DNA from 2 places in the uncultured Psychrobacillus sp. genome. Region 2 is predicted to be linked to the other one. Evidence: riboswitches for the same ligand, from Rfam matches in the RefSeq annotation. Region 2 holds a riboswitch; the other holds the start of a gene.
The links. Region 2 has a riboswitch for thiamine pyrophosphate ahead of Q0371_RS02605 (YkoF family thiamine/hydroxymethylpyrimidine-binding protein). Riboswitches for the same ligand answer to the same signal wherever they lie in the genome.
Positions count from the first base shown of each region.

Region 1: it holds a riboswitch for thiamine pyrophosphate, as region 2 does, so the genes downstream of both, thiT (energy-coupled thiamine transporter ThiT) here and Q0371_RS02605 (YkoF family thiamine/hydroxymethylpyrimidine-binding protein) in region 2, are expected to answer to the same signal.

Region 1 covers NZ_CALIED010000054.1:27,234-39,825, reverse strand. The annotation lists gene mreBH (rod-share determining protein MreBH) at 578-1,585, shown strand; gene Q0371_RS10670 (carbonic anhydrase) at 1,655-2,224, shown strand; gene Q0371_RS10665 (GNAT family protein) at 2,399-2,941, opposite strand; gene Q0371_RS10660 (M3 family oligoendopeptidase) at 2,948-4,750, opposite strand; gene Q0371_RS10655 (tryptophan-rich sensory protein) at 4,909-5,637, shown strand; gene map (type I methionyl aminopeptidase) at 5,658-6,407, opposite strand; gene thiT (energy-coupled thiamine transporter ThiT) at 6,459-7,037, opposite strand; TPP riboswitch at 7,100-7,193, opposite strand; gene Q0371_RS10640 (ArgE/DapE family deacylase) at 7,294-8,358, shown strand; gene Q0371_RS10635 (DUF4870 domain-containing protein) at 8,395-8,736, shown strand; gene Q0371_RS10625 (SGNH/GDSL hydrolase family protein) at 9,322-10,218, opposite strand; gene Q0371_RS10620 (aminopeptidase) at 10,233-11,462, opposite strand; gene Q0371_RS10615 (DEAD/DEAH box helicase) at 11,466-12,592, opposite strand, start outside.
Region 2 covers NZ_CALIED010000012.1:2,371-14,962, forward strand. The annotation lists gene Q0371_RS02585 (serine hydrolase) at 1-652, shown strand, start outside; gene Q0371_RS02590 (energy-coupling factor transporter transmembrane component T) at 696-1,451, opposite strand; gene Q0371_RS02595 (ABC transporter ATP-binding protein) at 1,441-2,805, opposite strand; gene Q0371_RS02600 (ECF transporter S component) at 2,798-3,379, opposite strand; gene Q0371_RS02605 (YkoF family thiamine/hydroxymethylpyrimidine-binding protein) at 3,372-3,962, opposite strand; TPP riboswitch at 4,038-4,146, opposite strand; gene Q0371_RS02610 (D-glycerate dehydrogenase) at 4,300-5,259, shown strand; gene Q0371_RS02615 (ABC transporter substrate-binding protein) at 5,779-6,774, shown strand; gene Q0371_RS02620 (ABC transporter permease subunit) at 6,838-7,698, shown strand; gene Q0371_RS02625 (glycine betaine/L-proline ABC transporter ATP-binding protein) at 7,695-8,888, shown strand; gene Q0371_RS02630 (hypothetical protein) at 9,337-9,816, shown strand; gene Q0371_RS02635 (hypothetical protein) at 9,923-10,267, shown strand; gene Q0371_RS02640 (GNAT family N-acetyltransferase) at 10,291-10,761, shown strand; gene Q0371_RS02645 (TetR/AcrR family transcriptional regulator) at 10,921-11,514, shown strand; gene Q0371_RS02650 (SGNH/GDSL hydrolase family protein) at 11,516-12,214, shown strand; gene Q0371_RS02655 (SDR family oxidoreductase) at 12,226-12,592, shown strand, end outside.

The sequences.
Region 1 (12,592 bases), on a different contig from region 2:
GTCATCTCTATAGGATTTAGGTGCACTTTTACTCTAATTAGGTGTCGCTTCTTTTCATTTAGACACCTTGCCCATCGGGGTCAAATGGGGAAATGCTGCTCCTGCGCGAGCTCGTCGCAAACAAAATCGTTTGCGGTGGCTGAGGACTGCCTCCTCACTTTTCCCCATTTGCCTGTCGGGGCAGACCAGGCGCCTCCGCTTTTCTTATTGTCTAGCTCCACCGCCTTGCCCCTCGGGGTCAAATGGGAAAATACTGCTCCTGCGCGAGCTCGTCGCAAACAAAATCGTTTGCGGTGGCTGAGGTGCTGCCTCCTCGTATTTTCCCATTTGCATGTCGGGGCAGATCAGGCGCCTCCGCTTTTCTTGATGTTATTTCTTATTTTTTTCATTTCATTTTAGATAAGTTTGTATTACAAAACGAATACAAAATAGGTTTTTGTCATTATTTTTTTCCCTATAAATGCCCCTTACTACCCACAAAGTATTGAAACATACGTAAAATTCCATTATGTTACAAATGGCAATTGTGCTATTTTCCATTATAATAACGTAGAGCAAGTGAAATGGAGGAAGACATATGTTGTCAAATTCACATATCGGTATTGATTTAGGAACTGCTAATACTTTAGTTTATACAAAAAATAAGGGATTACTTATAGATGAGCCAACTGTGGTGGCAGTAAACACAAAAACAAAAGAAATAATTGCCTTTGGATCAGAGGCCAAAAAGATGATAGGTAAAACACCAACATCTATTGAAGTAGTTAGACCTCTAAAAGATGGCGTGATCGCAGACTTTGATGTTACTACCCAGTTGTTAAAACTTATTATGCAAAAAGCTAGCAAAAAACTTGGTACTTCTTTACGTAAGCCTACTGTGATTGTGTGCACACCTTCAGGAGCAACTTCTGTAGAACGCCGTGCCATCCAAGATGCGGTACGTCAAAGTGGCGCTAAAGAAGTGCAGCTAATGGAAGAACCTGTTGCCGCTGCAATTGGTGCTGGGTTGCCAGTCAATGAGCCAGTAGCAAGCATGATTGTTGATATCGGTGGAGGTACTACAGAGGTAGGGATTATCTCATACGGAGGTGTAGTCGCGTCTAGTACTGTGAAAGCTGCAGGAGATCGAATGGACGAGGCAATTATCCACTATGTACGTAAAGAGTTTAATGTGATAATTGGTGAGCCTACAGCAGAATTGATAAAAACGACTATAGGGTATGCCCTTGTTCCTCATACAGAAGAAGTAATGGAAGTGCGAGGAAGAGATGTAGTGACGGGGTTACCAAAAATAGTGAAACTATCTTCTACTCAAATACAGGGAGTTTTAAAAGAATCATTAGAGACAATTCTAGAAGCAATTCGTGCGACACTAGAAATTTGTCCTCCTGAGCTTTCAGGAGATATCGTAGACCATGGTGTTATATTGACTGGTGGCGGAGCGTTGCTAAAAGGATTAAAGGAATGGCTTAGCGGTGTAATTGAAGTACCTGTCCACCTTGCACCAGAACCATTACAGTCAGTTGTAATCGGTACAGGGAAGTCTTTCTTTATCCATGATCGCAAAAGAAACATTGCAAGATAATTTCTTTAAACAAATATTAAGTAAATTTCTTCTTTTTCGTATAAAATATATTAAGAAGGAGGAATTACTATGCCAAGTTTAAACGACATACTAACCTATAACAAATCATTTGTAGAAAACAAGCTGTATGAACCTTATGTAACTACTAAGTTTCCTGATAAGCGAATAGTTATTCTTACTTGTATGGATACACGTTTAGTAGAAATGCTTCCTAAATCAATGAATCTTAAAAACGGAGATGTAAAAATTGTTAAAAGTGCAGGGGCTGTTATTAACCATCCATTTGGTGGTATTATGCGCAGCTTGATCGTTGCAGTTTACGAGCTTCAAGCAGATGAGATTTATGTAATTGGTCACCACGATTGTGGAATGAGCTCCATTCAAACAGATAAAATTCTTGAAAAAATGACAGCTCGTGGAGTAAATCCTTCCACTTTTGATGTACTGAAAAACTCAGGTATTGAAGTGGAAGAATGGCTTGAAGGGTTTTCAGACGTGAAAGAAAGTGTCTTACATAGTGTGGAAATGATACGTAACCATCCGTTGATGATTTCTGAAATTCCAGTTCATGGACTAATTATCGATCCTCACACGGGACGACTTGATTTGGTAACAGACGGTAAAATCGACAAAAAATAATGTATTTCCCGGGAAATCGCCAATTTTTTTGAGCTTGCTTATGGTTAACGCCATGGCAAGCTCTTTTTTTGCTATTTGGTGTTAAGAGCAACCTACCTAACCTTCTGTCCACCACATAATACAAAAAACCTGTTGATAAACTAAGTTTACCAACAGACTCATTTATAGCCCCTATTATTCTCCTCTTAAAGCGGAATACATATAGTGATCTTCCCATTTCCCATTAATGAATAATAGCTTACGCAGCAATCCCTCACGAACAAACTTGTTATTCTCTAGCACTTTGATAGAGCCAAAATTTCTAGGGGATACATAAGCTTCTATTCGATTTAATTGAACGTCATTAAAGCCAAATTGCTTTACTAGTCGAACAGCCTCAGACGCAATTCCTTTACCAATTTGCTTCTGGTCAACCGAATAGCCAATTAAACCACTAGAAAACGGCATTCTTTTCAGGCTATAAAGTGAAATGCTGCCTATCAAAACATCTCGTTCATGAGAAAAAATACCAAAGCTATATTCCCTTTTTTCCTGCATGAGCATGATTGATTCACGAATCTTCTCTCTTTGGACGCTAGCAGTATAATATTCTTCTTGGTGTAATGGTTCGAAAACAGACCAGTACAACTTGTTGTCATAGACTAAATTTGCAAGAGCAGGTGCATCCTTTACATTTAAAGTCCTTAAGTAACAACTTGCTCCTTCTAGATAAATCAAGTACCGTCACCCTTTAGTGTTAGTTAATTGCAAAAACTCCTCAACATCTTGAATGCAAAGGTCAATTCCCTTCTTCCAAAACGCTTCTTTCGTTATATCCTCTTGTAAATGTTTCATCGCTAAATCCTCTACAGACATTACTGCTGTGTCCTGTAATAAAGCAATATACTTCTCCTCAAAACCAGATCCTTCTTCTTTTGCCTTTGAATATATACTTAAAGAAAATAAGTAGCCAAAGGTATAAGGGAAATTATAAAAAGGAACTCCTGTAATATAGAAGTGGAGCTTAGATGCCCAAAAATGCGGATGTACCGTGTCTAAAGCATCCCCATAGGCTTCTCTCTGTGCTTCTTCCATTAGCTCGTTTAACCGGTTTGCAGAAACAATGCCGTCTTTTCGTTCCTCATAAAATCTAGTTTCAAACAAGAAGCGGGCGTGAATGTTCATAAAGAAAGCAACACTGCGTTGAATTTTATCCTCCAACAAAGCAATTTTCTCTTCTTTGGACTTTGCTTCGCGAACAGAGGCATCCGCCACTATCATTTCTGCAAAGGTAGATGCAGTTTCTGCTACTCCCATTGCATATCTCCGGTTCATCCAATGCACTGGTCTTAAAGCATATGAGTGGAATGCATGACCTAATTCATGAGCAAGTGTAGAAACATTTGACATGGAACCACTATAAGTCATAAATATACGGGATTCCTCTGATACAGGCATTCCTGTACAAAAGCCACCCGGTCTCTTATTAGGACGATCCTCTGCTTCAATCCATCCATTTTCAAAAGCATTTCTTGAAAAGGCTTCTAGCTTCGGTCCAAACTCTTTAAAATGCTTTAGGATAAATTCCGCTCCTTGTTGGAACTCCATTTTTTCGGTAGACGTACTGATAGGTGCATCTAAATTATACCAATGCATCGCTTTTTCGCCTAGCATCTCCGATTTCCTATTTAAATATTCCACAAATGGTGCTTTATTTTTAGAGATTGCTCCCCACATTGCATCCAATGTATCTTGTTTCATACGATTGATGGCAAGAGGTTCTTCTAAGACAGATTCCCAGCCTCTTTTTTTATACGTAGCCAGACGGAAGCCAGCTAAATGATTAAGCGTTTTCGCAAAAACTTCTTCTTTTTCAGTCCATACACTTTCTAACGCTTCAAAGGAATTTTTACGAATTTCAGCATTATCACTCGAGCTTAAGTTATCAGCTTGTCCTACCGAAAGTATTCTTTCTTCCCCATCGATAGTCATTTTTATATGGATGTCCCCTACAAGCATGTTATATAGTTGGCCCCATGCATCATAACCGTCTACTTCTAAGGTAGTTATTAAATCCTCTTCTTTTTCGGAAAGCATTTTACTCGCTTGCTCTCTCCATTCATTTAATATAAATTTAAATGGGGTTAATTCGTCCGTATTTAAAAGCTCTTCCCATACGGTAGATTCTGTCTTGCTAAGCGCTTGTTGTATTGTAATCATTAACGAAGATAACCTTGCATACAATGAACCAACCTCGCCTTGTAAAAGCGTCGCTTTTTTATCTGTTGTATCTTGAGCTAGATAGCAGCCAATAACTGCCCCTGCTTCTGCTAAATGGACAGCTACATCTTTTAGTTCCTCGATTATTTGCCTAATTTGGTTAGACTCTTGAGCTGAGGCTGGGACAACTATTTCCTTAACATTTATTTCAAATTTTCCTAGTTTTTCCTTAACTTTATCTAGATGCTCCCGTAATTCAGAGGAGCTGCTACCACCACGGAAAAATCGATCTAAATCCCAGACGATTGGATAATTTTGTTTTAACATCTGAATATTCCCCCTATTTTAAAAACTTTTACATTTTTCATTATATCATGAATTACTTTCCTAATTATTCATTTTTTTGTCACATAATTTCTATAATTGAATTTGTGTGCTCTTAGATTGAAAGGTATACTTATTAAATATAGAAGGAGGCGAATCTTTTGGTCAAAATAATCCTTTTGATTTGCGGTTATCTCGCAACAATCCTTGTAAATATACTTGCTAATACGTTACCTATTAATGGTCAAACGACTGGGGAAATCTCTGCTAGAATTCCAGCCCTCTTTACACCTGCTGGTTATGTATTTTCCATCTGGATTGTTATTTATATACTATTAGCATTTTGGATATGGAATATTATAAGAGAATATAGAATTGAACATAAGATTCCCTTACAAAGAGTAGTATTATTTCTAGCAACGTGCCTATTTAATATTTCTTGGATTCTACTATGGCATTATGAGCATTTTAGCTACGCTTTAATTACAATACTAGCGCTGCTTTGGTCCTTATTCCTTTTATATTTAACTTACTCAAGTAGTGAATCCAATTGGAAAAGAAGAATACCTATTTCCATTTACCTAGGATGGATTTTTGTAGCCACTATAGCAAATCTTGATTATGTTTTAACATATTATGAGTTTAGCGGCTTTGGAATAACTACTTCTTTATGGGTCGTTATATTCCTAACGTTAGCTACTGCAATTGCCTTACACTTTAGATATCATTATGATGACCGAGCAATCGTTCTAGTCTTTATATGGGCTTTCATTGGAATCGCTGTACGTCATAATGTAAACGAATTATTAATATCTGCAGCCTCCCTCTTCCTAAGCACAGTCTTAGTGGTTGGAATACTATTTATAAAAAAAACGCCAACGAAAAATTAAATTTCGTTAGCGTTTTTTATTTAATCTATTTTAGTTAAAATAATTGGTTGGTCTTTTGTAACGATTACCGTATGCTCGATTTGAGCAACTAAGGATTTATCTGGAGTAACAAATGTCCAGCCATCACCTGATTCAACGATATGTTCTGCCTTTTCGGAAATGAAAGGCTCCACTGCTAGAACCATTCCTTCTTTTAAGATTGTTGACTCCCATGCATCATAATAATTCAACACATGCTGAGGTGCTTCATGCAAGGACTTCCCAATACCGTGACCAGTAAGATTCATGATGACATGTAAACCGTTTTCTTTTGCTTCTCTTTCCACTGCCTTACCTATTTGGTTAAGACGAGAACCTGCTTTTACTTTAGTCATAGCACGATTAAATGCACTTTCTGCTACCCGACAAAGTTTTTCCTTATCCTCGTAGCCATCTCCTACTACAAACGAGATACCAGTATCTGCGAAGAAACCTTCATATGAACCGGAAACATCAATATTAACAAGGTCTCCCTCTTTAATCACTCGAGAGCCTGGAATTCCATGTGCAACCTCTTCATTTACACTTATACAAGTATACCCCGGGAAATCGTACTCTCCCATTGGGCCGGAAACAGCGCCTTTATCTTTAAATAATTTACCGCCAATTTCATCAAGTTCTTTAGTAGTCACGCCTGGTTTTGTTGCTGCCTTCATTGCATCTCTTACCTCAGCTACAATGTGACCAATTTTTTTTAACATTTCTAATTCTTCATTTGTCTTTACTATCATCTTTACAAGATCCCTTCTTCACTTAGATGTATGAATATCATATCATATATCTTATGACTTCGGGAGTAATAGGCGCGGGGCTTTTACGAATAGGATCGAACAGATAAAAGCTGCAAATAGAAATACAGGTATCATATAAGTAGAATTATAAACTAATGAATATACGATAACATTTTGGCCCTCAGCAAATTCCCCAAAGAATAATATCCCCGATAATACGTGGGCTAAATAACGTAAAAATGAAGCAATTAAAGCACCTAGCACAACCGCTATTGTCATTTTCATCTTATTTTGATGTTCATATGCTTTAATATATGCTGGTCTTAATAATCCTGCAAGCCCTGCAACCATAAATGCTATAAAATAATCAATACCTACTTGCATAATTACTATTTCAAATGATAAGGGTGCTGGATAAAAGCGTCCTGTCACAACCTGCAACAGCCCTATTAAAAAGCCGGTCACTACGCCTGCCACTATACCTCGACGAAAGGCAATTAATATGATTGGAACGAGAACAAATGTAACACTGCCTCCCTGTGGCATACCAAAACCAATTAAATCTAATACATAGCCTAATGCTGCAAAAATAGCAATCTCCACGAGTAACACAACACGTTGATTTCTCATTGTAATCCCCTTTTTTGACCACAAAAAAACGCCGAAGGGACAGAGCCAGACATCGCGCGATTGCCAGTTTCCATCCACATCCCTACGCAAGTATGAACTTACAGGTTCTAAGGGTACTATCTCAGCCGCTTTGTAGCGACGCCCCTTGTGGTTTCGAATTTATTTTATTTGAGTTCATTGTATCCGATAGGTGTTTAGAATGCAACCCCGATTGGTATTATATAATAATACAAATTTATTATTAGGGGTGTAATAATTGATTAATTTACTAACAGATCTAATTAAAATAAAGAGTGATAATTTGGAAGGTGCAAATGAAGCACTGCAATACTGTAAAAATTGGCTAGAAAAAAGAGGCGTTAAAACAAAAACGTATGAGCTAAACAACAAACAAATGCTTGTAGCTGAAATTGGAACAGGTGAGGAAACTATAATCTGGAACGGTCATATTGACGTAGTTCCAGGAAACCCAGAGCAATTTGAACCGAAAATTGTAGAAGACCGACTATATGGGCGTGGCTCAGCTGATATGAAGGCTGGTGTTGCTGCAATGATGGAAGCTTTTGCGGTTCTATCAGAAAAACAAGAGTTACTTACCAAAAAAGTACAGCTACACATAGCTACCGATGAAGAAACAGGAGGAAAAACATCCAAGCACTTGGTTGAACAAGGTTATCATGGTGATTTTGTTATTTGCGGTGAGCCAACTCATGTTAACATCGGACTCCAAGCAAAGGGTATTTTACAATGGGATGTTCACCTAAAAGGTAAATCTGCTCATGGCAGCCGTCCGTGGGAAGGAGTAAATGCAATTGAAAAAGCCATGTTATTTGACCAAGACTTAAGAAAATGCTCGTTCATGCAGGCTAGTAATGAATATTATGAATATCCTTCTCTAAATTTGGCAAAAATAGAAGGAGGAGACCGATATAATATGGTACCAGACGAATGTATCATAAGTTATTCTTTAAGGTTTGTTCCTGGACAAGACGTCGAGGAAATCTCCAAAGAGTTAAGAAGCCTTTTAGAGAAATACCCTGGCAGTGAAATACATTTCCAAGGTCATACTCCAGCTATCACTAATAAAGAAGATGATAAGTATATCCAGAAGCTTTTAGCTACTTGTAACGCTATCAGACAAACCCCAACTACCCTATTCGGACAGCATGGTGCTGCAGATACTCGTTATTATGCAGCGAAGGGTGCGGTAGCCATAGAGTTCGGGCCAAGCGGCTCTGATTGGCACGGGGATCAGGAATCGGTTTCTATTTCATCCGTTGAGGAATATAAAGACATACTTGTTAAGTTTGTCTTAGACTAATTAAAAAAGTAGCGAGAATATGTGAGGAGACCATGTATGGATACCAATAAAATTTTAAGTGCATCAACCTATTTTTCTATTTTATTTGCTCCCTTTATTCTTCCAATAATTGTTTACTTCCTTACGACAGATAAAGGGGTAAAATACCATGCAAAAAGGTCTTTAATTTCACATATTATTCCTACTATTTTCTTTGTGTTTCTTATGTTAGCAGTATTTGCAAATTTTTCCCCACTTAGTTATTCAGGCGACACAACAAACATGTGGTCTAGCATGACTACAGCATTAATTTTTATGGGCTTATATACGTTGATTAATATAGTTCTGTTCATTTGGAACATTATCCAGGGAATCAAGGTATTACGTCAAGATGTTTAATTGCTTCTAAAATGGGAATAAGATAAATATAGAAAAGCAAGGAGCGGATTGATTATGAAAGTAGGCAGATTAGTAAAGTCAGCTATTAAATGGGCACCAGTAGTATATCCAATTGTTCGTAAAGTATTGAAATCAAAAAAAACAGTAAAGCGCTGAACTTTTTACGCTAAAGCTATATAGATGAAATTAAAGAGGCTGGGGACAAAACCCACCTTAGAAGTTCAAAAGCCCTGAAAGTTTTACTGTTTGTAAATTTTCAGGGCTTTTTTTGCTACTTCATCATCGTTGTTCTCCGCTTCAGCGGACGCTTTCCTGGGGGCACGTTGCCTTAGCCTGTAGTCTCTCCCACGCGCTTGTCCCCTAGGAGTCGCCGCTTTCGCTATGAACAACTAGTGTTTCCCTCTATATTTAGTAAATATCAAAACTATTCCAAGCACCCAAAAGTGAGGCTAATTATGTCCCAATCTCTTTTACTATTCATCCCAAAAAGAGCCCCCAATTTTATGAACCATAAAATTGGGGGCTCTTGAAGTTCTCAGCTAATTTGATTGCTTCTTTTAAGTATATTAAATTTGAGCAAGTTATTTATGATAAAATACGTTGCAAGACCACAGCTATATAATTACCGTTTGTAAACGATAGATAGCGATTAATTGGCAGTGCATTTGCTTGCGTTGAACCATTATTACTTTGGTTTCTATTTTCTATAAGCTCTTCAAAGGTTAACGGATTAGGCTTAGGCAATTCGTGCTCATACACAAGCATACGGGAGTTGTACTTACTAAAGAATGAGTTAGCCATTTGACGGTAGCCTTCTAGTGTAGGATGAACATCACCAACACTTGGTACTAATTCTTTTTCTTTCCCATCGAAAGACTCTTCCACTGAGATATAAGTTGCTCCATTTTGCTCTGCTACAGTTTGTAGAATCGTATGTAGCTTATCTAACTCTTTGCCGACACCTTCTTTTTGAGACTCATGCACATGAGGATATGCAAAATAGTATCCCATCACGTATATTTTAGCCTTGGGTGCAGTAGCTTGAACTTCTTTTATGATTTCTTGCATATTTTTTCTAACATTATTTAGTGCAAAATTGGCGGAAACTTGCGAGTAAGCGACCATCCCACTTGCAGGCTTAACCTGAACTAGCCTTAACAAATCGTTAGCCCCTGCAGAGATGGTAACAAGTGTGGCATTTGCCAGAAGTTCCTTCGCTTCAGTTGACTGAACGGTTTTCAAGACATCACTAGTTGTATATCCTGGAAATGCTAGTCCTTTAGAGTAGAATCCAAGCAGATTGGCTCTCTTCAACTCTTGTGAAATTAAGTCGGTATATCCTGCATCAATTGCCATATTTGGTGTTTGACCCGCGGCAAGTGAATCACCTAAAGGAATATAAACCTCTGGCGACTTTGCCTCTACTGAATACACAGGAGATAAAATTAAAAGAATCATAAGTAAACTTATCCATCTTTTCACTGAAGTTCAGCTCCTTAAAATGCCCATGCACCTTTAATAAAGATTGGTTCCTTCGTTCCATCTGCTAATTCGCCTGTTATATCCATACCTGCGCTTCCGATCATAAAGTCTTCATGGACGATAGAAGTGTTAATACCCATTTTTTCTAATTCCTCTGCGGTTAAACCTCTAGCTCCCTCTACACATGTCGGGTATGCTTCTCCGATGGCAAAGTGATTCGAGGCATTTTCATCAAACAAAGTGTTGAAAAACAATACATTAGATGCTGAAATAGGCGATTCATGTGGTACCAATGCGATTTCACCTAAATATTTTGCGCCCTCATCCGTTTGAATCAGCTCTTGCAGAAGCTTCTCACCAGAAGCTGCCTGAACCTTAACAATCTCACCATCTTTAAATGTCAATTTGAAGCCATCAATCACGTTCCCTTGGTAGACAAAAGGCTTAGTATTGCTTACAAAACCGTTCACACCAGTTTTGAGTGGCGCAGTGTAAACCTCCTCAGTAGGCATATTAGCGATAAATGGCACTGCTTGAGCGTTTTTACTAGCTCCAGATTGCCAGATGTGTTCTTTTGGCAATTCCACTTCAATATCTGTACCTTCTGCCTTGTAATGCAGTTTTTTATATCTTTTCTCATTCAATAATGCTGCACGTGACTCTAAATTGTTAATATGCTCCTGCCATTGCTGAACCGCAGTTCCTTTTCCAATGCGCACTACTTTGAAAATAAGCTCCCATAATGCATCCATTTGTTCTGTTTCGTCTAGGTTAGGAAATACCTTTGCTGCCCATTTTTTAGAAGGCATTGCTACAATCGACCAAGTGATCACATCATTCATTACGGCCTTGCGATAATTTTCTAATGCCTTACCTGAAGCCTTTTGATAGTTCGAAATACGATCTATCGCCACTCCCTCTAGCAAATCTGGATTATCTGCATCAATCCATAACAAGGCACCTTTATTTTCAATCAATTCATCTCTTTGTGCAACCACCCATTTTGGGACTTCATGAAATGCTTCATCAGGTGCCATATCATAAAACAATCTAGCATTTACTTCATCTGTATAATTGACCTCAACCCTTTTTGCTCCTGCTTCATATGCCTTTTTAACAATAAGTCTGGTAAAATCAATCGTATCTGTAGTGGTATTAATTAAAAGCGGTTGTCCCTTTTGAATGTTCAAGCCAACCTTAACTACTAACTCAGCATATTCCTCAAGATTTTGTTGGAAACCCATCACTTACTTCCCCTTTTTATCGATCGTTTTAGATGAACCTTCTATTAATTCACCACGATACCATATTTTTTGAACAGCTTTACCCGGTATATCTTTTGTCCATTTTTTATAGGTTTTTTCATCGTTATAAGATAAAAGAGTTAAAACTTCTCCATTTTTGCCTGCTCGTCCTGTTCGTCCTGAACGATGTAGGTATTGTTCGATAGAGTGTGGAACATCTACGTGAATAACGTGTGTTAGCCCAGAAATGTCTAATCCTCTAGCAGCTACATCTGTTGCTATTAAGATATTCACTTTTCCGTTTTTAAAGTCATCTAATGCTTTTTTACGTTCCTCTTTTTTCATCTCTGAATGTAAGGAAACGATAGGTGCATCTCGGTAGGAGAGCTTATAGTCCTTCATAAGCAACTGATCTAAGCTATTCACAAATGCTAATCCTCTCATACCTGGTAAGTGAGATAGCTTTCGTAAAAGCTCTGTTTTGTCTCTAGTCTCTGTTTTAACAAAGCTATGAATAACTTCTCCCTTGGCTGGTACTTCCTCTGCAGTCACATGAATTCGAACTGGCTCCTTCATCATACGCTCTGCAACTAGCTCTATTTCTTCCGTAATAGTGGCAGATGTTACAACAAGCTGTCTTTCAACAGTAGCATCTATTAATCCCTTTACAGTTGTACGATGCTCTCTGCTTAGTAGCTGATCTCCTTCGTCTAATACGATTGTATTAATTTCGTGCATTTTCAGCTTTTTCACTTTCACAAGCTCTTGCAGTCTACCCGGTGTCCCAACTACTATATTGGGTTTTTTCTTTAATCCTTCAATTTGTCGGTTAATATTCGCACCGCCAATTAATTGAGCCACAGAGACGCCTGTACCTGAAGCCCATTCTCTAAATACTTCTACAATTTGCATCCCTAATTCTTGTGAAGGGACTACAACTAATGCTTGTATCTGTTTCTTAGAAGGATCTACCTTTTGTAGTAAGGGAAGAACGTAAGCTAGTGTCTTCCCTGTACCCGTCGGGGATTCTGCTACTATATCTGAACCGTTAAGCATATGTGGGATTAGTTGGGTTTGGATAGGCATTTCAAATGCAAATTCGGCCTCTGCCCATTTTTTTTGTAATGTTT
Region 2 (12,592 bases):
CACGGAATATCTCATGGAACTGCTCGGGCTAGACGCAATTAACAATAGGCTGGAAGTGTTGGATATTGAGAATCATGAAGAAATCTATCCGATTGTAGGCGCTTTAGCTATATCCAGTTACCTTAAGGAAAAGGAAAATCTAAGCAAAAAGGCATTAATAAATAGATTGAATAATATGTCCATGGAAGAATATCGTTCATTAGCTAAAGAAGTCAGTCAACTGTTAAAATCTAAACAATTCGCAGTAACGGATGTTTCTGATATTTCTATGGACATTCAACGCATATGGTCAGATCGGTTGACTGGAGCTTCTGCAGAGGCCTACGGAGAAATTGTTTCTCGTATATCGAACAATGAGTTTTCATCAAATGTCACTAGTACTTTAAGAGACATATTGGAGTGGCCTCTCGCCTATGAAAGTAATCAGGAAAAGTTTGATCATATCGGTGCCAAGGGAGGTTCGACAGCCTTTGTTTTAAATCAAGTTATTTATGTTGAGACAAAGCAAGGGGAGCGGATGGAGATGGTAATCATGCTAGATGATTTATCGTTGTTACAAAGCCTTTCTCTGCAAAAAAGTATAGATCACTTCCTATTTAAATTAATAGATGACCAGGACTATATAGAGTTAGTAGAAAGCGAGTTGCCATAAATGAAAGAAGAGTGTCATCCAGGTCTGGAGACACTCTTTTTCTTTATGGTAGCCACATACTAGTGCTACAACTAATTAGTAAAACACAAATAAACAAGAACGCTAGTATAAAATCCTTCTTTTCAATAGGCACTTCATGATAAAAGACTTTTCTAGGTTCTCCCGTAAAGCCTCTTGCTTCCATTGCGAACGCCACTCTTTCAGCCTTACGAACAGCCCCAGAAAGCATAGGAATCAATACGCGACGTAAACCAATCAGTCTTTTAAAAACATTGGAGTCGTCGCTTAGTCCTCTCAGTTTCTGTACTTGTTGAACTTGTATAAACTCGTCCTTTAAAAGCGGTAAAAATTGATAACCAACCATAATACCATAAGCAATTTTAGGAGACAGCTTCAACTGCTGCATTAGACTCCGTATAAATATAATTGGGTCGGTTGTTAGAGCAAATAATAGGCTTAGACTAGAAAAGGCCAACACCCGAAAGCTTAAGGATAAGGCATGGTTCAATTGGCTTTCCGTTATATCGACAGAACGGATGGACCAAAGAACAGTTCCAGTCCCGCTCTCTGCAAATAGAAGAGTGGTCCAAAGGTAACCAAAAGCTGCGATTACGAAAGGAAGCATCAGCAAGGACCAGTTTTTCCAGGATATATTGCTTAAGAATATTTGCATCACCATAATGCTGAACCAAAAAACTAGTGGTGTCCATGGATCGAAAAAGAATGCTAGTGAAAGCATGCAAATCATTACGATCACAAACTTAACGGACGGATTCATCCTATGAAGGCTAGCACGCATAGACAGGACCTCGCTTAGGAGGAAGTAATTGATGTTCTAGCATTAAATCTTTCTTATCCCAGAAGCTGGTCGCACTATATTTCCCTGTCACTCCTCCGTTCCTCATCAATAAGATGGAATCAGCTACCTTATACGCAAATTCCATATCGTGGGTAACGATTAGAAAAGTAGTACCTGCCCTAGAACGCTCATCTACGACTTTTAAAAGTTCTGTCAGATTAGCAGAGTCCTGACCAGAAGTTGGTTCATCCATCAAAATCACTTCCCGGTTCTGGCAAAGCATAACGGCTATAGCTAGGCGACGTTTTTGTCCATGGCTGATAGAAAATGGATGGGCCTCTGAGATCCTAGATAAATCAAGTCGTTCCAGCAATTCTTCTGTGTTTGATCCTCCGCCAAAAGAGACCTCCTCTTTTACTCTTCCTGTAACAAACAAAAATTCTGGTGACTGTGGTACATAGCCTAACAAGCTTGGCAGGACGTTGCCTTCAGCTGGCAGAACACCTGAAAGAGCCTTTAATAATGTAGATTTTCCACTGCCGTTTGGTCCCGCTAGTACTGCAACCTCTCCTTTGTGTAAAGAAAACGAGCTTGGTTGAAGAAAACTATGGGTGCTAACTCCTTCTACTTGTAGGGATAGTTCCTGTTGGACCCTATTATCCCGTTTAACATCGTCTATAAGCGAATTTCTGTCTTCTTTTAATCTAATTCGACGATGAAAGAAATCTTCCCAAAGGTCTAGCTTGTGTTCAATTGCTAATATCGTTAATCCAGAGCTTTGCTGCAGTGTATCCAACCATTCAATATATTGTTTTGCAGTATAAGGATCTAAGTGCGTAATCGGCTCATCTAACAATAAAACCTCTGGCTTCATAATGAGCGCACAAGCCGTGGCTACTCTTTGTTTCATTCCTCCAGAAAGTGACTGAATGATGGAATGTCGATAAGCGGTTAACCTGGTTGCCTCCAATACTTCTGAAATTCTTGAATCCATGTCCTCTCGCGCCACTAGTAAATTCTCTAAAGTAAAGGCAAGCTCCTCCTCAACGGTTGGCATACAAAACTGCGCATCCGGATCCTGAAAGACGGTAGCGATACGATGATTGACCTCGCCTGGTCGATAAGAATCGCTGTCCTTCCCAAAAAGCTCTATTTTCCCGGAAACTATTCCATCGCAATTGTCAGGGTAGAGGCGGTTACACAAATATAGCAATGTACTTTTCCCACAGCCACTTGGACCGGTAATCACAACACGCTCTCCTTGTTCAATAGACATCGAAAAATTTGATAATATAGGAATCTCTTCATCAGGAAATGAAAAAGAAACATTTTCGAGACGGATCACATTAGACACGTGCGTCACCTTTTTTAGAGCGTGAAATAGAATATCCTCTTAATGAACCCGTTGCAAGCAAGCCATCAGCTATGACTTTGCCGCCTACACCAGCAATCAGTGTCCCGCTAAAAATACGAACGACAAGCATAAAAAGGACGTACCCAGTAGTATAAACTGTAAATCCACCTAAAAAATAACCATACACAAAGCTAAAAACTGCAGACCCTGCACCAGCAAGCATTAATACCCAAAGGTCAAATCGTTTATAGCTGGTAGCTGCGAATACTGCCTCTGCACCCAATCCTTGAATGACACCCGAAAGGATAAGTCGTGGTCCAACAGCATTACCTAAAAGCACCTCTATTGCGGCTGCAATAGTTTCAGAGATTACAGCAGCTCCTGGTTTGCGAATGATATACATACAGATGATAGAAACGATAAACCATACTCCAAAAATCCATTCATATGCGATTGGGCCAATAAACCCTGACCAAATATTTCCTACGTGAAGGAATAGTAAATACACAATCCCAAATACTACCGCAAAGATAGACATTAAAATAATCTCTTTTAGCTTCCATGATTTAAGCATGAAGATTATCTCCATGAGAAGGACTGTTAATGCTCATCGATAAAGTCATTACTAAATGCTTGTGCTCCTCTGATCTGGCTCTGCTAAAGGTAGCTTCGTAGAAGGCAAATACATCATGGATATCTCCATGGATACCGCTTGCATAATGCATGGACTCATTGAATACACCAGCGTCTTTCGCATGCTGAATCTCTTTGTAGATAACATCCATATAGTTTGGATTGTTCATTGGATATAAGGCGAATTGAGAGGACACATATTGTTTAGTTGCATCCATATTAGCAACTTCATCCCCTCTTTCTAAATAAACGTCAGCTGCTGTGTCACCTGGACAGCCCGCTGAAAATGTTCCTGATAGAGCCACGTGTACCCCAGTTTTTGCTGCATTTAAAGCTATTGATTTTGCCACATTAAATACATGAGCTTGTTTTCCCCTGATCACAGTCGATACGTCATCCGTATGCATCCACACATTGGATGTGTCTGTATCCTGTAACGCCCCCTTAATAATACTGATAAACTCATTGCTCATTGGATGTAGGGAGAAACGAAACCCTACAATCGGACTTAAACCACATTCCATTCAAAACCCTCCTTAAAATTTTTCATAAAAAAAAGCTACATCCGTGAAGATGCAGCCACTAACCTTATGAAAAAAAGGAAAGTCACCGCACTTCCTCACGCAGGTATTATCCTGATCGAGTAATAAGGGATCGGAGCTTAAAAAGCTCTCATCACAGCCAAAGTGGGCACCCCTAGTGCAGAAACGGTATGTAGTTTTCCAATTATGTAAGATTTACACAATCTGTTTTTTTATGTGACCACAGTATAGCGTATAAAAATATTATTGTAAATACAGTTGAATTCTTTTCTCAAATCAGCGATGCTTAAATTATCAGAAAATCATTAGGGGGAATTGGATGTATAAAATATTTATTACTAGAAAGTTACCAGAAGAGATTGTACAACCACTAAGAGAAAAATTTGAAGTCATTATGTGGCATAGCGATGAAATTCCAATGAAGTACGAGGATATCAAAAAAGAGGCAAAGGATTGTAATGCTTTGTGGACCGTTCTCTCGGATAAAGTGGACCGGGAACTGATAGAAAGCCTACCAAATCTAAGAATTATATCTAATCTTGCGGTCGGCTATAATAACATTGATATCGAGGCTGCAAAAGAAAAAGGGATTATTGTAACCAATACACCAGGTGTGTTAACGGAAACTACAGCTGATTTAACATTTGCCTTATTACTAGCAACTGCTCGTCGTATTACAGAAGCGGAGCAGGATATTCGTGCAGGGAAATGGAAGTCTTGGACACCGATGCAACTAACCGGCATGGACGTTTATGGGTCAACCTTAGGAATTATAGGCATGGGGAGAATCGGTGAAGCAGTCGCACGCCGGGCAAAAGGGTTTGATATGAAGGTCTTATACCATAATCGAACAAGAAAATTAGAATCTGAGCAACAGTATAACTTTACATATGTGGAGCTTGAGACACTACTAAAGGAGTCAGATTTTGTTGTAATATTGACTCCTCTCACTCCAGAAACTAGAGGCTTAATTGGGAAAAAAGAACTGGAAATGATGAAGGAAACCTCAGCTCTTATTAATGTGGCACGAGGAGGAATAGTTGATGAGCAGGCGCTTTATGATGCCCTAGTCAACAAAAGCATTTGGGCTGCGGGTCTAGACGTTTTTGAAACGGAGCCAGTCCCATTAGATCATCCACTTTTAACCTTACCTAACGTGACTGTCCTACCCCATATCGGTAGTGCCAGTATTTATACAAGACTTGCTATGATGCAGATCAATGCTACGGCCATTGAAGATGCATTAGAGGAACGGGTGCCAGAAAACAGAGTGGTTTAAAGTGTAAGAGATGCCATGAACATAGCGTTCATGGTTTTTTTTAGTTTTATAATAAAATCCCATAAACAGTGCTAAAACCTTAATGAGCGTATAAATCACTACGAATGGAGTTAAACCCCCCGAATGGTGATAAATTCAAAATCTCCTCTATTTATCTGCTTACTTTCTCCTAGACAAAGCCCCCCTCGAACAAAAAAAAAATTATCATAAATAATTAATAATTACCTCGTTATTTATATGAATAGATTGTCTAGGGTTTACTATTTACTTAATGATAAATAACTAGAAATATGATACAAAATATTCAGATAAAGATAGAATAATAACAATCATTTATTAAGTGAATTTGCAATATACAAATTTTTTTAGTAATATTAGTAGTTATAAATTAGACGTCCTTTAATTTCCAAATTCAGGGAAGTTTAATTGTTTAGGATTTTAGCAATTATTTATAGATTTTGAAGGAGGAGCGATCGAACGTCTAATTTAAAAACTGAATGAAAAGAGGTAGTCAAACTAATGAAAAAGATTATGTTATTTTTTTCACTTTGTATGCTTTTAGTACTTGCAGCCTGTGGCAGTGAGACAAGCAAGGACAATATTGAGGTGATTAAGTTTGCTGATGCGGGGTGGGATAGTATTCGCCTACACAATAGCATAGCTCAAACAATCGTCGAAGAAGGTTATGGTTATGAAACCGAAGTAACAAGTGGAACAACGGCGGCAACCATGCAGTCACTTGAAAAGGGCGACATAAATGTCTATATGGAAGTATGGACCGATAACATTAAAGATGTCTATGAAAAAGCAATTGAAAGTGGAGATATCATAAAGGTAGCTACTAATTTCGCTGACAACGCGCAAGGATTATATGTTCCAACTTACGTGATAGAAGGAGATCCAGAACGAGGTATTGAACCAATCGCTCCAGATTTAAAAACAGTTCAAGACTTAGAGAAGTATCCAGAAATTTTCCAAGATCCCGAAGATAGCAGTAAAGGCCGAGTGGTCGGTGCTCCATCCAGTTGGGTAGTAAGTGAGTATTTGGGGACGAAACTTGAAACATATGGCCTTGACGAACAATATAACTATCTAGCACCTGGCTCTGATTCTGCCATTGTTGCAGATTTAGCTGGCGCATATAAAAAAGGCGAGCCGTGGGTAGGTTATTATTGGTCACCAACGTGGGTAACAGCAAGCTACGATTTAACTCTATTAGAAGACGCACCATACGATGAAGCAACATGGAATGATTCGAAGGGAACTGAATTTCCTCCGAATGATGTAGTAGTTGCTGTTCATAAAGATTTACCAACACAAGCTAAGGAAGTAGTAGACTTTTTAAGTAACTATGAAACTAGCAATGATTTAACAGAAAGTGCTTTAGATTACATGCAAGAAAATGATGTGGAAGCAGATGAAGCCGCTATTTGGTGGATGAAAGAGTATGAAGATATTTGGACAGCTTGGGTGTCAGAAGAAGTGGCAGAAAAAGTTAAAGCTTCTTTAAAATAATTCATAACTCAATCTAACTAAAAGAGAGGTGACCTGCGACTGTATGTTTTGCAGTCCTACTATATGACAGAATTTCCAGATGTACGTTTTCCAATCGGGGATGTAGTAGAAAAATTCGTGGATTTTTTAGCCGCGAACTTTGATGCATTCTTTGATTTTATCTTTATTATTTCTTCCTCTATGATTAAAGGCTTAGAGGCAGGTCTATTAGCAATACCTTGGTGGTTATTTATTGTTATCATCTTTTTAATAGGGTGGTATTTTAATAATATTTATGGAGGATTGCTTTATGGGGCATTTATCTTTTTAATAGGCTCCTTTGATTTGTGGCCGGAAACGATGACCACGATTTCCATCGTTCTAATCTCCGTAATTTTGTCTCTTGTAATAGGCATTCCGCTAGGCGTTGGAATGGCTTTTAGTAAGTCCATGTCCAGAATCATGCGCCCAATATTAGACGCAATGCAGACAATGCCGAGCTTTGTCTACTTAATACCAGTAATTTTCTTCTTTCCACTAGGAAATGTACCAGCAGTTATTGCGACAATCATTTATGCTTTACCACCAGTAATCCGTTTAACAGAATTAGGGATCCGAAGTGTAGATAAAGAAATTGTAGAGTCTGCACAATCATTTGGTTCCTCTTCCTCTCAAATGCTCATGAAAGTTCAACTACCACAAGCCTTACCTACAATTATGGCTGGTATCAATCAAACAACGATGATGGCTCTTGCAATGGCTGTTGTTGGTTCTATGGTTGGGGCACAGGGACTTGGAGAGCGAGTACTCTTTGCGATTAACCGAATTGACATATCCCTTGGTTTTGAAGCCGGAATTAGTATCGTCTTTCTAGCGATCATCATCGACCGAGTTACCGGAGGAATTGCAAATCGCCTTCAGAAACATAGGAGGGATGTAGCATGACAGTAAAATTAAGATTAGAAAATGTCTCCAAAATATTTGGACCACGCCCTAAAAAAATTATCCCAATGGTAGAGAAGAGTGTACCAAAGGAAGAGATATTAGCTAAGACAGGGCATACTGTTGGAGTGTACAATGCTTCTATGGAAATCATGGAAGGAGAGACCTTCGTCATCATGGGGCTTTCTGGAAGTGGCAAATCTACCCTAATCCGTTGCTTGAATTTATTGAATAGACCTACCTCAGGTGCTATTTATGTCGATGGGGAAAATGTGGTCGATTACAATAAGACACAGTTAAAATTCTATCGTCAAAAGAAAATAGCAATGGTATTTCAACACTTTGGACTGTTTAGTCATCGTACAGTATTAGAAAATATAGAGTATGGATTAGAAATTAGAGGTATGTCCAAGAAGGAGCGTCAGGAAATTGCTCAGAAGCATTTAGAGACGGTCGGTCTTAAAGGATATGAAAACCAATATCCAGATGAGCTTTCTGGCGGTATGCGTCAGCGAGTAGGCATCGCAAGAGCCCTTGCGAACGATCCAGACATCCTATTAATGGACGAGCCCTTCAGTGCACTTGACCCACTAATCCGTAGAGAAATGCAGCTAGAGCTTTTAGATATCCAAAATCGTCTGCAAAAAACAATTATTTTTATTACACATGACGTCAACGAAGCATTTAAAATTGGTGACCGTGTGGCTGTTATGAAAAACGGGAAAGTAGAGCAAATTGGTACGCCAGAAGAAATTCTAGAAAATCCGGCTAGCAGCTATATTTCCGAATTCATACGCGATATCGATCGTACTAAAATTCTTCAAGCTGAGCATATCATGTCTAAGCCAAATGGATTAGTATCCTTAAAGGATGGACTAAATGTTGCAATCCAGGTAATGAGAGAGAATGGTAACTCGAGTGCGTTTGTAGTTGACAGAAAGCGACAGCTACAAGGTATTATTACCATCGACCAGGCTATTGAAGGGATGAAACAAAAGAAAACCTTGCAAGAAGCAATGTCGAAGGAAGTAAAGACTGTACATCCAGAAGAATATGTACAAGATTTAATACAACAGGTACTTGATTCCAAGTATCCCCTCGTTGTTACAGACGAGGAAGGTACAATGAAAGGAATTATTTTACGAGTACATGTATTGGCAAGTTTAATAAGTGATCCGATCGAAGAAACGTAAGAAATATAAATATCAAGGAAGCCCAAAGACAATTACATGTCTTTGGGCTTTTTATATTGGCCATTTAAAGATGAAAAATGAAAACAACATGTGTAATAAATGGAATAGTATTTGGTTAATTATGTTAAAATTTAACATGTAAACATAGTGTTGTTTGAGAATTGGTCAGAAGGAGAGTTATCCATGAATAAAAGCCTGAAAAAAATAGTAAGGAACTACATCAGAACAATATTGGCTTTCATTGCCTTCTACTTTGGCATATTTGCTTGGCTAGTATTTAGTAGTGAAAATGTAGTTTCAATAGAGGTTATTCTGTTATCCTTCTTTTTAACTGGGCTGTTTAGCTTTTGTTCATGGAGTATGGGGTTTAACTCGAGATAATTAAGAAAATGACTATATATTTTGGTGAATACAATAGAATTATCATTCATATTAAAGGAGAGTTTAGGTGAAAAAGAAATTACTTATTTGGATTCCAGTTCCTTTATTAATAATAGTTTTAATAACAGTGAATTGGAATTATATTTCCCAATATACCGAATGGAAGTTGAATTGGGAGATAGGAATCCCAAGGCCAATCAAGATAGAAACAGTCTTTCATACAAGAAATGGATTTCCTAGCGAGGGAGAAGTATTTCATGTACTTCATTATAAATCTATTGAAAAGAAATTAGAGGACAAAGATGGTTGGATTTCAATTAATGAAGATTCCTTTGACACTGTATCTGGACTCCTTAAAAAATTTCAAAAAGATGTGGCTAATATTAATAAGGATACACAGCAGTTTAATATGTTATTTCAAGAGAATCCTGTGACTTTTGAAGAAGAGGATAAATATTTTTATAAATTGGAAGAGGATAATAGTTATATACTGGCTATTTCAAATGCGAAAGAACAAAAATTGTTTGTGATGGAATGGATCCAATAGTGGTACTAGAAACAGGGCGCATTTCATGTTTAAGGTCTGAATTTGGGTGTTTATGGGACACTATAACTTATTTAGAAGTCATTTTAAGTCTTTAGGAGATGAAAAAATGAAGAGAATGTCACTCTATTGCCTATGTATATTGTTCTTATGCTCCTGTAGTCAATTCAATGAACCCTTATTAAATGGTGAGATGATTAAACTCACAATTGAATGTATAGATGGTGAAATAATTGAAATTGATAACGAAAAAACCATTAAAAAAGTGATTAGGGAAATCAACAAATCAAAGAGGGAAGGTTCACAAGAGATGGAGTTTGATGATTTTGATCATCTCTCTACACTCGAAAATAATGAAGGTGAGACAAAATCTTTCAATTTGTTTAGCAATGGAAAAGTCACCATGGCTGGATACTACATCCACTCAAATATAGATAATTTTTGTGAAGAATAATTTTATGTTTAAGGAGGTAATATATGCTACACCATAAGATCAAAATTATTCCGTATAACCCTAAGTACGCCGTAAAAACAGTGGATATGTGGCGGAAAAGTAAGGAACAGGCTATTGGCCAAAAAGAAATTCACGACTTCGAAAGACACGTTTATTTTTTAAATCATATTTTAACGGAACAATTTCAAATAGAGTTAGCGTTAATGGATGAAGAAGTAGTTGGGATGATTGCCTATAATGACAGGGAAATAAGCCAACTATATATTCACATAGAGTATCAAGGAATCGGTATAGGTCGAGCATTACTAGATAAAGCAAAAGTGAAATCTAGTGGGAAATTAACATTGTACACATTTGAGGTAAATAAAAATGCACAGCAGTTTTATGAAAAACATGGCTTTGAAGTGATAAGTAGAGGACATGAAAACGAAGAAAATTTACCTGACATTCAATACGAATGGGTATCCAAAATAAATGGAGACATACAAACTTGAATTATTATTTCTATTAGAAGGGTAACTCTACATTGTTGCTCTTTTTTATTTTGTAAAATAAAGCTAAAAATTCAGAAAATAAACTTTTATTTTGGAGGAATTAATCATACAATAAAATTAGAACGGTCGTTCAAATTGACGAAAGGAGATTATTTTGTAGTGAGTAGGCGTTATGACAGCGAAGAGGCAAAACGTATCATTAAGGAAAAGGCTTTTGAATTGTTTTCATTACATGGCTACAATCAGACCTCAATCGCAGATGTTTCTAAAGCTTCTGGATTTAGTAAAGGTCACATTTACTATCATTTTGAAAACAAAGAGAAGTTGTTTGTCCTATTAGCACAGAATTCCATGCATGATTGGTATTCAAAATGGACGGATGTTGAACAAAATTATTCATCAGCCACTGAAAAATGGTACGGAATGGCCAAGCATGTTTTGTACAATTATCAAACTCCATTGCTTAAAGCTGGAGAGGAGTTAGCAGCTAATCCTAAATCATCATTGGAATCGGTCCAAAAGTTATATGAACTTGCGGTAGTGCCGATGAGCTCTTATCGTTCAATCTTTATAGAAGGAATTGAATGTGATGAGTTCGAAAAAGGAAATGTTGATGAATGGACTGCTCTGTTAGGAACTTGGCTCGGGGGATTATGTCAATTGACCAATACACAGCCATTACAGTCACTTGAGCCTTTATTTGAACAAGCAATCACTATATTTTTAAGTTCAATAAAGAAAAGGGGAAACTGATATGAAAGTTGCATTAATTGGTGACAGCTTAACTGAGGGACGACCTGGCGTTTCGTTTGTAAATATTTTAAAAGAGAAGTTTCCGAGCGATTCGTTTGTGAATCTTGGAAAACCAGGGGAGACTGTAAAAAGTCTATATAGTCGTCTGATAAAAACTGGTTTAGATGCTGATTTTGATTTGTCCTTTCTTTGGATTGGTACGAATGACGTGTATTCAAAGCTTTTGAAGGTTCAAGCGCAGCCAGTAGCTGAAAATCATGATGAATTTATAGAGCTTTATGAGCAAGTTTTAAAAATAGTGATGCCTTCTACCAAGAAGGTGGTGACGGTTTCACCCTCTATAGTAGGTGAACATATTGAAAATCAGACTAACAAGGAAATTAAAGAATTATCTGTTCTTATCCAGTCTTTAAGTGAAAAAGAGCTAATAGATTATATGAATCTCCAAACGATTTTTGAGAAAGAATTGGCTAACAGGAACAGCTCCACTTATATTTCAACTAATCCATTTCGAGTTATGTTCGATGTATTTTTCTACAAAAGTGAAGCAAGGATTGATCGATTATCAAACGAGCGCGGTTTAAAACTTACCTTAGACGGAATACATTTGAACAGCACTGGAGCAAGAATTGTTGCAGATGAGTATGCCACTGTGATCAGAAGTACACTTGGTGATAGTTCAATTATGGAAGTTTCTTAAGGGGGGAATCTATGGACACAAAAAGAAAAGTTGCGATTGTTACTGGTGGAGCTTCCGGAATTGGTAAAGCAATTTGTGAAGAACTCATCACTCAACAGGTATTTGTCATAATAGCAGATGTAAATAAGATAGAAGGTAAAGTTGTGGAGGATGAGCTTAATCGACAACAGAACTGTGCGCGGTATGAGTATGTGGATGTAGCTGATCATGTAAGTATGGAAGAGTTGGTTCGGGATACTTTTAACGAACATGGTAGACTGGATTATCTGTTCAATAACGCTGGAATTACTATGTATGGTGAGTTGTATGATGTTTCAATAGAAGACTGGAACCATATTATAGATATCAATCTATGGGGAGTCATTCATGGGACACAGA